Regions from separate parts of the Paenibacillus aurantiacus genome, predicted to be linked through region 1. Evidence: riboswitches for the same ligand, from Rfam matches in the RefSeq annotation. Region 1 holds a riboswitch; the other holds the start of a gene.

Region 1 (4,214 bases):
CGACCTTCAGCCGCTCCCAGAACAGCCGCGAGATTTTGAACAAGTCGCTATTCGCGTCCGGATCGCTGCTGCCCCGCCCGACGACGAGCACCGCCGTATCGCGCAGCTCCGCTTCCGGATCAAGTCCGGATTCTCGCAGCCTGGCGGCGAGAATCTCCAGCACCTGATCATGCACGCCGATCGGACGGCCGTAGATGAATTGCACGCCTGCGTGCCGCTCCCTCGCTTCGTCGATCGCCGCCGGAATGTGCAGCTTCGCGTGGCCGGCAGAGAACAGCGTGATCGGAATCACCGCCACCCGCTTCGCGCCCAGCGCCGCGCACTTGTCAAGCCCTTGATCGAGCGTCGGCTTCTCGAATTCGAGAAAGCATGTCTCAACTAGAAGCCCTTCCAGCCGATCCGCAATCGCACTAACGAACGCCCTGACCTCATCATTTCCTTCGGCATCCCGGCTGCCGTGGCCAACAAATAATACTGCATCCATCTTTCGTCCGCTCCTCTTCCCCTGAGAATCCTGACGGTCTTTCGGCCGTCAGTCGCCGCATACCGCGTTATCGATCGCGAACACGGGCAAGTCCTGCTGCCTATAACCCTCGAGTTCTTTCACCCGCTTGAAAAACTTATGGAACCGCTCGTTCGGATGCCCTTCCTCCCGAAAGCGCGCCACGATCCGCTCCACCGTCGGCACGAGCGCGTCCGGTTCGATGCCTTCTGCGACGGGCTGGGCGGCATGCGCGTTGCGCCCAACCGTCTTCCCGCCCAAGAACAGATCGAACTTCCCCCGTCTGAACACGATGCCGATATCCTCGTTGACCGCGCCATAGCACGCCATCCCGCAGCCGTTGAAGCCGATACGCATCTCCTTGGGCACTTTCGCGCCGCCAAGTCCCGCGCCGAGCTGCTCCAAATACGGCACCGATTCCGCTTTCTCCATATCGCAAAAATCGCACGCCTTAATCTGCACGACGTCGCCGACCGGCGCAAGCGCAAGCCCGGCCTCGCGCAGCCGGACCGTCGCCGCAGCCGGGTCATCCGTCCGCAGGCGAACGATGAACTGATGATGCGGCGTATATTCCAGCTCGCCCGCTTCGCCGACGATTTCGGCGAGCAGCGTCATTTGGGCCGCGCTCAGCTTCTTGTTCGCAAGCCCCGGGCCGACCGCGAATTCGAAAATCGCTTCCTGCCGGAACGGCGCTCCGATGTCCGCCCCCGCGCCGATCGCATCAGGCTCCGCGCGTTCGACGCCTCGGCTTGCGTCGACAAGACGAATCGCCTCCATCGCAAGAGACAGCGGTGAAGTCTCGCCCGCGGAGATGTACGAAGTCGGTGAATTAGGCGAGGGAACCGCGGCCGTTCGAAGCGCTCTCTCCCCGAGCGAATGGCCAACGATTCGATCGACCGCTATCTCCCCCCTCGAAGCCGCCAGTCCTGCTGCCGTCTCTCCCGTCCCGATAACGGCCGCGCCGACTGCAATCGAAGTTGGCTCTTCGCCCAATTCCCCGTCCGCTCCTAGGCCTTCCTCGTCACTCGACACTCCGACCGGGCCCCAGTCGTCCTGTTCGCTCAAAACCCCGACTGTCTCCAGCGCCCAAGGCTCCGCTTCGGTCCGCAGCCGCTCGTGCGGGCGCAGCGGCTGCACGTCGGCGCCGAGCGTGTACTTCCGCTGATAGCCGCGTGGCGTGATCATTAGACCTTCATATACGCTCGTGGCCGAGTTGCCGATGATAACGGTCGTCAGCATCCCGATGTCGTGCTCCAGCATGTCGCCGAGCGTCGTAATCACGACATCCTGCCGGTCGCGGTACGCGCTTTTGACGATACCGACCGGCGTCTGCGGCGAACGATACTTGAGAACGATCCGCTGCGTCTCGACGATCTGGCGCGTCCGCCGCCCGCTGCGCGGATTATACAGCGCGATGACGAAATCCGCGGAGGCGGCCGCTTCGACGCGCCGCTCGATCACCCGCCAAGGCGTCAAATGATCGCTCAAGCTGATCGTGCACGCATCGTGCATGACAGGCGCGCCAAGCAGCGACGCCGTCGAATTGATCGCCGAGATGCCTGGAATGATTTCTACCGCGACGCCCGTCTCCCGCCGCCACCCCCGCTCCATCAGCACCTCGTACACGAGGCCGGCCATGCCGTAGACCCCTGCATCTCCGCTTGAGATTACCGCCACCACGCGCCCGGCTTCCGCCTGCCGCACCGCTTCCTGCGCCCGGCTGACCTCCTCGGTCATCCCGGTCCGCACGACCTGCTGCTCGCTCAACAATCCGCGGATCAAATCCACATACGTGTTGTAGCCGATGACGATATCGCTCTCCTGAATCGCTTCCTTCGCCCGTTTCGTGATATGCTCGAAGCTGCCCGGGCCGAACCCGACGATCAGCAGCTTGCCCGTTGTCCTCTCCATGCGATCCCGCCGCTCCTTCCTTGGCTTAGATGCCATTTTCCGCACAATACAAAAAGGCATCCCCAACACAAAATGTGTTAGAAATGCCTGTGGCTAACAAACGAATCCAAACGGCCGCCCCGCGCGCATGCGCATAGGGAGGCATCGTTCCTGCTTGTCCGATCTCTAACACCACCCTAATTCCGCGTAGGTTAACAGTGCTGTTGAAACAGGCAGGTCTCCTGACTTAAAGCGGTGCGGCGGCGGTCTTCCCGGGAGGCAGTCTCCCAGTGACTTCGGTTGCGTCGCACCTGTCGCCCGGCCTTCGATCGGCCGGCAGACAAGCTTCTTACAGTGGCGGGTCCGTGTCGGTTTTGCACCGAACTTCCCTATTAAGCCTCGGCGCGAATCATGCATTCCCCGCATGCTGCGCGCTCGTGGCACCTGTTCCCGATATGCAATTGTCTCGACCATCATACAAGAGCCTGCCATCATCTGTCTATGAAAATAATGGTACGAGCCCTGCGGCAGCGTTTCGCTTTCCCGGCGCATATCTTCCGCCCAATCCGGCCATCCTATTTTTGACGGCGTGAAGAGAGGTGTGGTTCCATTGAGCCAAATGGTGAAAGGACTCGACACGCGAGGTAAACGGAAGTAAACACATTTTGCATAGAAGCGAGGGGTTGTGCCGCAGAGCATTCTGAGGGACACGTTACCATCAGGTAAACCGGATTTCTAACGGATGTGAAACAGAAGTTGTCTCATTCTACGCATCGCCGTCGGAGAAGAGCCCTTAAAACGGGCTCTTTTTTCGTTCCCTTCCCTTCTCGTTCCCGTTCCCGACGTATTGCCCGTGGATCCATAAGCTGCCCGGCCTGAAGCATAAATACGCCGCATTGAGATCCATTCCGTCATGCATACAACCGACCGACTCGGGACATTCTAATTATCGACGGTGAGAAGAGAGGTGTGGTTCCATTGAGCCGAATGGTGAAAGAACACAACACTAGAGGTACACGGAAGTAAACACATTTTGCATAGAAGCGAGGGGTTGTGCCGCAGAGTATTCTGAGGGACACATTACCATCAGGTAACCGGATTTCTAACGGATGTGAACAGAAGTTGTCTCATTCTACGTATCACCGTCGGAAAAGAGCCCTTAAAACGGGCTCTTTTTTCGTTGCGCGCAAGGCCGCACGAGGTTTGACTGCCAACGCGTGACCGAGCACCGCACGTCGGAAGGCGAGCGCGGTGGCATCGCGGCTGCTTACGACACCCGGGTCACTCTGTAACATTTAGTCGTTCCCTCCCGCATAGAACCGCCCTTGTCCGGACATAATAATTTCGACGGTGAGAAGCGAGGTGTGGTTCCATTGGACGGCATAGTGCAAGGACTCACTAGAGGTAAACGGAAGTAACACATTTTGCATAGAAGCGAGGGGTTGTGCCGCAGAGTATCTCTGAGGGACACATTGCCATTAGGTAACCGGATTTCTAACGGATGTGCAGCAGAAGTTGTCTCATTCTACGTATCACCGTCGGAGAAGAGCCCTTAAGGGGCTCTTTTTTCGTTGCGCCCTAAGTCGAGCTGAGCTGTTGGTTGTGCTGATCCGTCGAGCTCCCAATAACCGGACGAGCGATTGGCTTGGCGCTTTGCCGCCTCTTCGTCTTTTCTTTGGCTCAATCCCGCATAGAACCGCCCTTGCCCGGACATGATAATATCGACGGTGAGAAGCGAGGTGTGGTTCCATTGGACGGCATAGTGCAAGGACTCACAAGAGGTAAACGGAAGTAACACATTTTGCATAGAAGCGAGGGGTTG
Region 2 (4,214 bases), on a different contig from region 1:
TCGTGGAGAGCAAGTTGATCGGCCTGGACGGGGAGACGATCGACGTCGAAGCGTCCAGCATTCGCATCCACAATTTCTTGGGGCGACGGATCGTCGTGCAGACCGTGTACCGGGACATTCGGGAGCGCAAAAGGGCCGAGGAGGCGCTCGTCAACTCCGAGAAGCTGTCGGTCGCCGGTCAGATGGCCGCAGGCATCGCGCATGAGATCCGCAATCCGCTCGCATCGCTCAAGGGATTCTCGCAGCTGCTGAAGAAGAAGTTCGACAAGCATCACGATTACTTCGATATTATGCTTGCGGAGCTGGACCGGATCAACGAGATCGTCCAGGAATTCATGGCGCTGGCTAAGCCGCAGGCGAATCAGCTGTTCGGCCATTACGACCTCATCCGCATCTTCCATGCGGTCATGACGCTGCTCGAGACGCAGGCGATCATGAACAACGTCGAGCTTTGCCTCAATATGAGCGAAGCGGGGGAGACAAGTATCTATTGCGACGAGAATCAAATCAAGCAGGTGTTCATCAACTTGCTCAAGAACGCAATCGAGGCGATGCCGGCCGGCGGACGGATTGAGATCGAGCTGCGCGCGCTGCGCGACGGCGAGGTGACGATTCTGATCAAAGATCAGGGGGTTGGCATCCCGATCGAGCTGATCGACAAACTCGGCGGACCGTTCTATACGACCAAGAGCAGCGGAACCGGGCTTGGCCTTATGATCTGTAACCGCATCGTTCAAGCACACCATGGCGAGATGTCGTTCGCCAGCGAGAGCGGACTAGGGACGACGGTAACGGTCGTGCTTCCGCTCGCAGGAAGCCGAGCAGCCGAGACGGCGAAGATAACGGCGGGCGCAGGTCAAGGATAACCAAGAGGCGTTGTCATCGGGACCCCGCAGGCTGAATGCCTGCGGGGTTCTTGCCATGGGGCGTGCTCGTTAACCGTCCGCGGCCGAAAAGGGTAGACAAGCCTTTTCTCCGAGTGATATAGTTACAGTCGAACAATTGCATATGTTGGAACAGGTGCCGAAGCGAGGAATGCATAGTGTTGCGTCCGACGCGGAGGTTAAAAGGGAAGACCGGTGCAACGCCGGCACGGACCCGCCACTGTAAGGAAGCGTCTAACGTACGGCTATTGGCCGTTCTGCGGACAACGTGAAGCCTATCGACGTCACTGGCCGCCTAGCGGACCGGGAAGACGGCAGCGCGCAAGCTTTCGAGTCAGGAGACCTGCCTGTTCAATAGCACGCTGCCCACGTGGACTTGGGGAAGTGTTGGAGCTTGGATTAGACGATCGATACGGTGCATGCCGGCTGCCTGAGCCGGATGAACGTCTTTGAACGCGCGAAAGTCTGCAGCAAGCACTTCCGGCACGGTCCTGGGAGTGCTTTTTTTGTTGCAATTGCAATATCGGCAAGAACGAGGAGTGGGGACAGCATGAACAGAACGATCGGCTACAGATTGGCGATGCTGCTAGTAGCGGCAATGCTGCTGGCGGTGCTGGCAGCTTGCGGTGGCAAGAACGAGAATAATGGCGCGGCTGCGAATAATAACACGGCCACAGAAAGCAACGCCACGACAGGTGCGGGCAATGCGGGAGAAACGGCGGACGCGGCCCCGGTATACCCGCTTACAGTAACCGACGCGACAGGCACGCAGATTACGTTCGAGAAGGCGCCCGAGAAAGTCGTGACGCTCGTGCCGAGCGAAACCGAGATCATGTTCGCGATCGGAGCGGGCGATGCGGTGGTTGGCGTGGACGACAATTCGAATTATCCGGCGGAAGTGGCATCGAAGGCGAAGGTCGGCGGTATGGAAGCGAATATCGAGGCGATCGTCGCGCTCAAGCCAGACCTTGTGCTGGCCTCCTCGTCGATGAACGCGCCGGCGGTCGAGAAGCTGCGCGGCCTTAATCTGACGGTGCTGGCGACCGATCCGAAGACGTACGACGAAGTGATTAGCAAGATCGGCCAGATCGGCGCGATCATGAACAAGCCAAGCGAGGCGCTGGAAGTCGCAAACCATATGAAGGATGTGCGCCAGCAAGTACAGGATGCCGTGAAGGACGCGGTCAAGCCGAAGGTATACCTCGAGTTCTCTCCGGGTTGGACGGTGGGTAAAGGCGAGTTCCTGGATGAGATCATCACGCTCGCGGGCGGCACGAATATCGCGGATCAGGCAAGCTGGTACGAGATCGATCCGGAGAAGGTCATCGAGCAGAATCCGGACGTCATCGTCTACGCGTCTATTAATGTGAAAGAAGGCGAGAAGAACCCAATACTCGACGCTATCGAGAAGCGTCCGGGCTGGGGATCGATCGCCGCAATCCAGAACAAAAAGCTGTATGAAGTCGATCAAGATCCGCTTGTTCGCGTAGGTCCGCGCTTGGCGGAAGGCCTGCTCGAAGTCGCGAAGAAGCTGCATCCGGATCTCGTCAAGTAAATGCGGCGCAAATTGTACCTGTATGGAGGAGCAGCGATGCTCCTCCTTGCCGCATCTATCGTCGTTAGTTTGTCGATCGGATCGGCGAGACTGCCGCTATCCGAGGTATGGCGCATCCTGCTGCATTATGTGATGGGCGCAGACGGAGACGGGGGGGCGGACTCTAGCTCGATTGCGATCGTCACCCAAGTCCGCCTGCCCCGCATCGTGCTTGCCGTCCTTGTCGGGGCTTGCTTATCGCTTGCCGGCGCGGGCTTCCAGGGCGTGCTGCGCAACCCGCTTGCCGATCCGTTCACACTGGGCGTCGCGACGGGGTGTTCCGTCGGAGCGGCATTCATTCTTTTATTTGGCTATCATCTCACGGTAGGCATGTGGCTCATTCCGGGCATTGCGTTCGTAACGGGCATCGCCACGCTCGGGGTCGTCGTGGCGCTGGCGCGCGCGAGGGGGGCGATGAACATCGTGACGCTCATTTTGGCAGGCGTGATCGTGCAGGCGTTTCTCGGTGCGGTCGTGACGTTAATGTCGTCGATGTCGCAAGGCGTCGTCAACGAAATCAACGCCTGGCTCATGGGCAGCATCAGCGCGCGCGGATGGGAACATGCGCAGCTCGTGCTGCCGTTCCTTGCCGTCGGCGCGGTTGTGTTGATCCGCTATTCGATGGCATTGAATTTGTTCGTGTTCGGCGAACGGCATGCTTCGCATCTGGGCATCGAGGTCGAACGGACAAAGCTTACCGTCTTGATCGTCTCGACGCTGCTGACGGCTGTGGCCGTCTCCGTTGCGGGTGTCGTCGGTTTCGTCGGGCTCGTCATCCCGCATTTGATCCGTCTGATCGTAGGTCCCGACTACCGGCTTATCGTGCCGCTCTCGGCGCTCGGCGGCGGGATTTATCTGCTATGGGCGGATACGCTCGCGCGCACTGTGGCTAGTCCCAAGGAAATTCCGCTTGGCGTCGTGACGGCGTTCATCGGCGCGCCCTTCTTCGCGTACCTGCTCTATCGACGCAAAATGCAGCAAGGAGGCGCGTTATGATCGAAGGGAAAAGCTTAAGCTTGAGCCTGGACGGCAAGCGTGTCTTGTCGGACGTTTCTTTTCGCTTTCAAGCGGGAGGGATGTACGGTATCATTGGTCCGAATGGGGCTGGCAAGTCGACGCTGCTCAGCCTGATCGCGGGCACGGCGAAGGCGGAGGAAGGGGAACTGCTGCTTGCCGGCAAGCCGGCGGGGCAGTGGACGCGCAAGGAGCTGGCCAGACATGTGGCCGTGCTGCAGCAGGGCGGACTAGCGTCCGTCGGCTTCACGGTCAAGGAAGTGGTTGCGATGGGGCGCTTCCCGTACCAGAATTGGATGGGCGAGGAGCGCAGCGACCCCGCCCCGCTGCTAGCGCGCGTGCTGGCGCTGACGGGGCTTGAAGGTTTGGCCGATCGGCAGATCGACCGGCTAAGCGGCGGAGAACGGCAGCGGGTGGCGCTGGCCAAGGTTATGGTCCAGGAGCCGCGGCTGCTGCTGCTCGATGAGCCGACGACCTATTTGGATATTGGCTATCAAATGCAGCTGCTCGATACGGTCAAGCAGTGGCAGCGCGAGCAGGGGATTACCGTCGTTGCGGTGCTGCACGATCTGAATTTGGCCGCTCAATATTGCGAGGAGCTGTACGTCCTATGTAACGGGAGGATCGAGGCATCGGGTCCGCCCGAGGCCGTCGTGAACGCGGAGCTCGTCGAGCGGGTATACGGCGCGCGTTCGGTCGTCGTTCGGCATCCGGTTAGCGGC

Evidence for each region. A riboswitch is a leader RNA that binds a small molecule or an ion and turns the genes downstream of it on or off. The one in region 1 is predicted to bind cobalamin.
Region 2: another riboswitch for cobalamin. It lies ahead of ACFFSY_RS27945 (ABC transporter substrate-binding protein); the one in region 1 lies ahead of cobJ (precorrin-3B C(17)-methyltransferase).

The regions. Positions count from the first base shown of each region.
Region 1 is NZ_JBHMDO010000027.1:41,002-45,215, reverse strand. It holds gene ACFFSY_RS16960 (sirohydrochlorin chelatase) at 1-484, opposite strand, end outside; gene cobJ (precorrin-3B C(17)-methyltransferase) at 533-2,413, opposite strand; cobalamin riboswitch at 2,608-2,855, opposite strand.
Region 2 is NZ_JBHMDO010000044.1:226,713-230,926, forward strand. It holds gene ACFFSY_RS27940 (PAS domain S-box protein) at 1-866, shown strand, start outside; cobalamin riboswitch at 1,002-1,249, shown strand; gene ACFFSY_RS27945 (ABC transporter substrate-binding protein) at 1,435-2,439, shown strand; gene ACFFSY_RS27950 (FecCD family ABC transporter permease) at 2,440-3,474, shown strand; gene ACFFSY_RS27955 (heme ABC transporter ATP-binding protein) at 3,471-4,214, shown strand, end outside.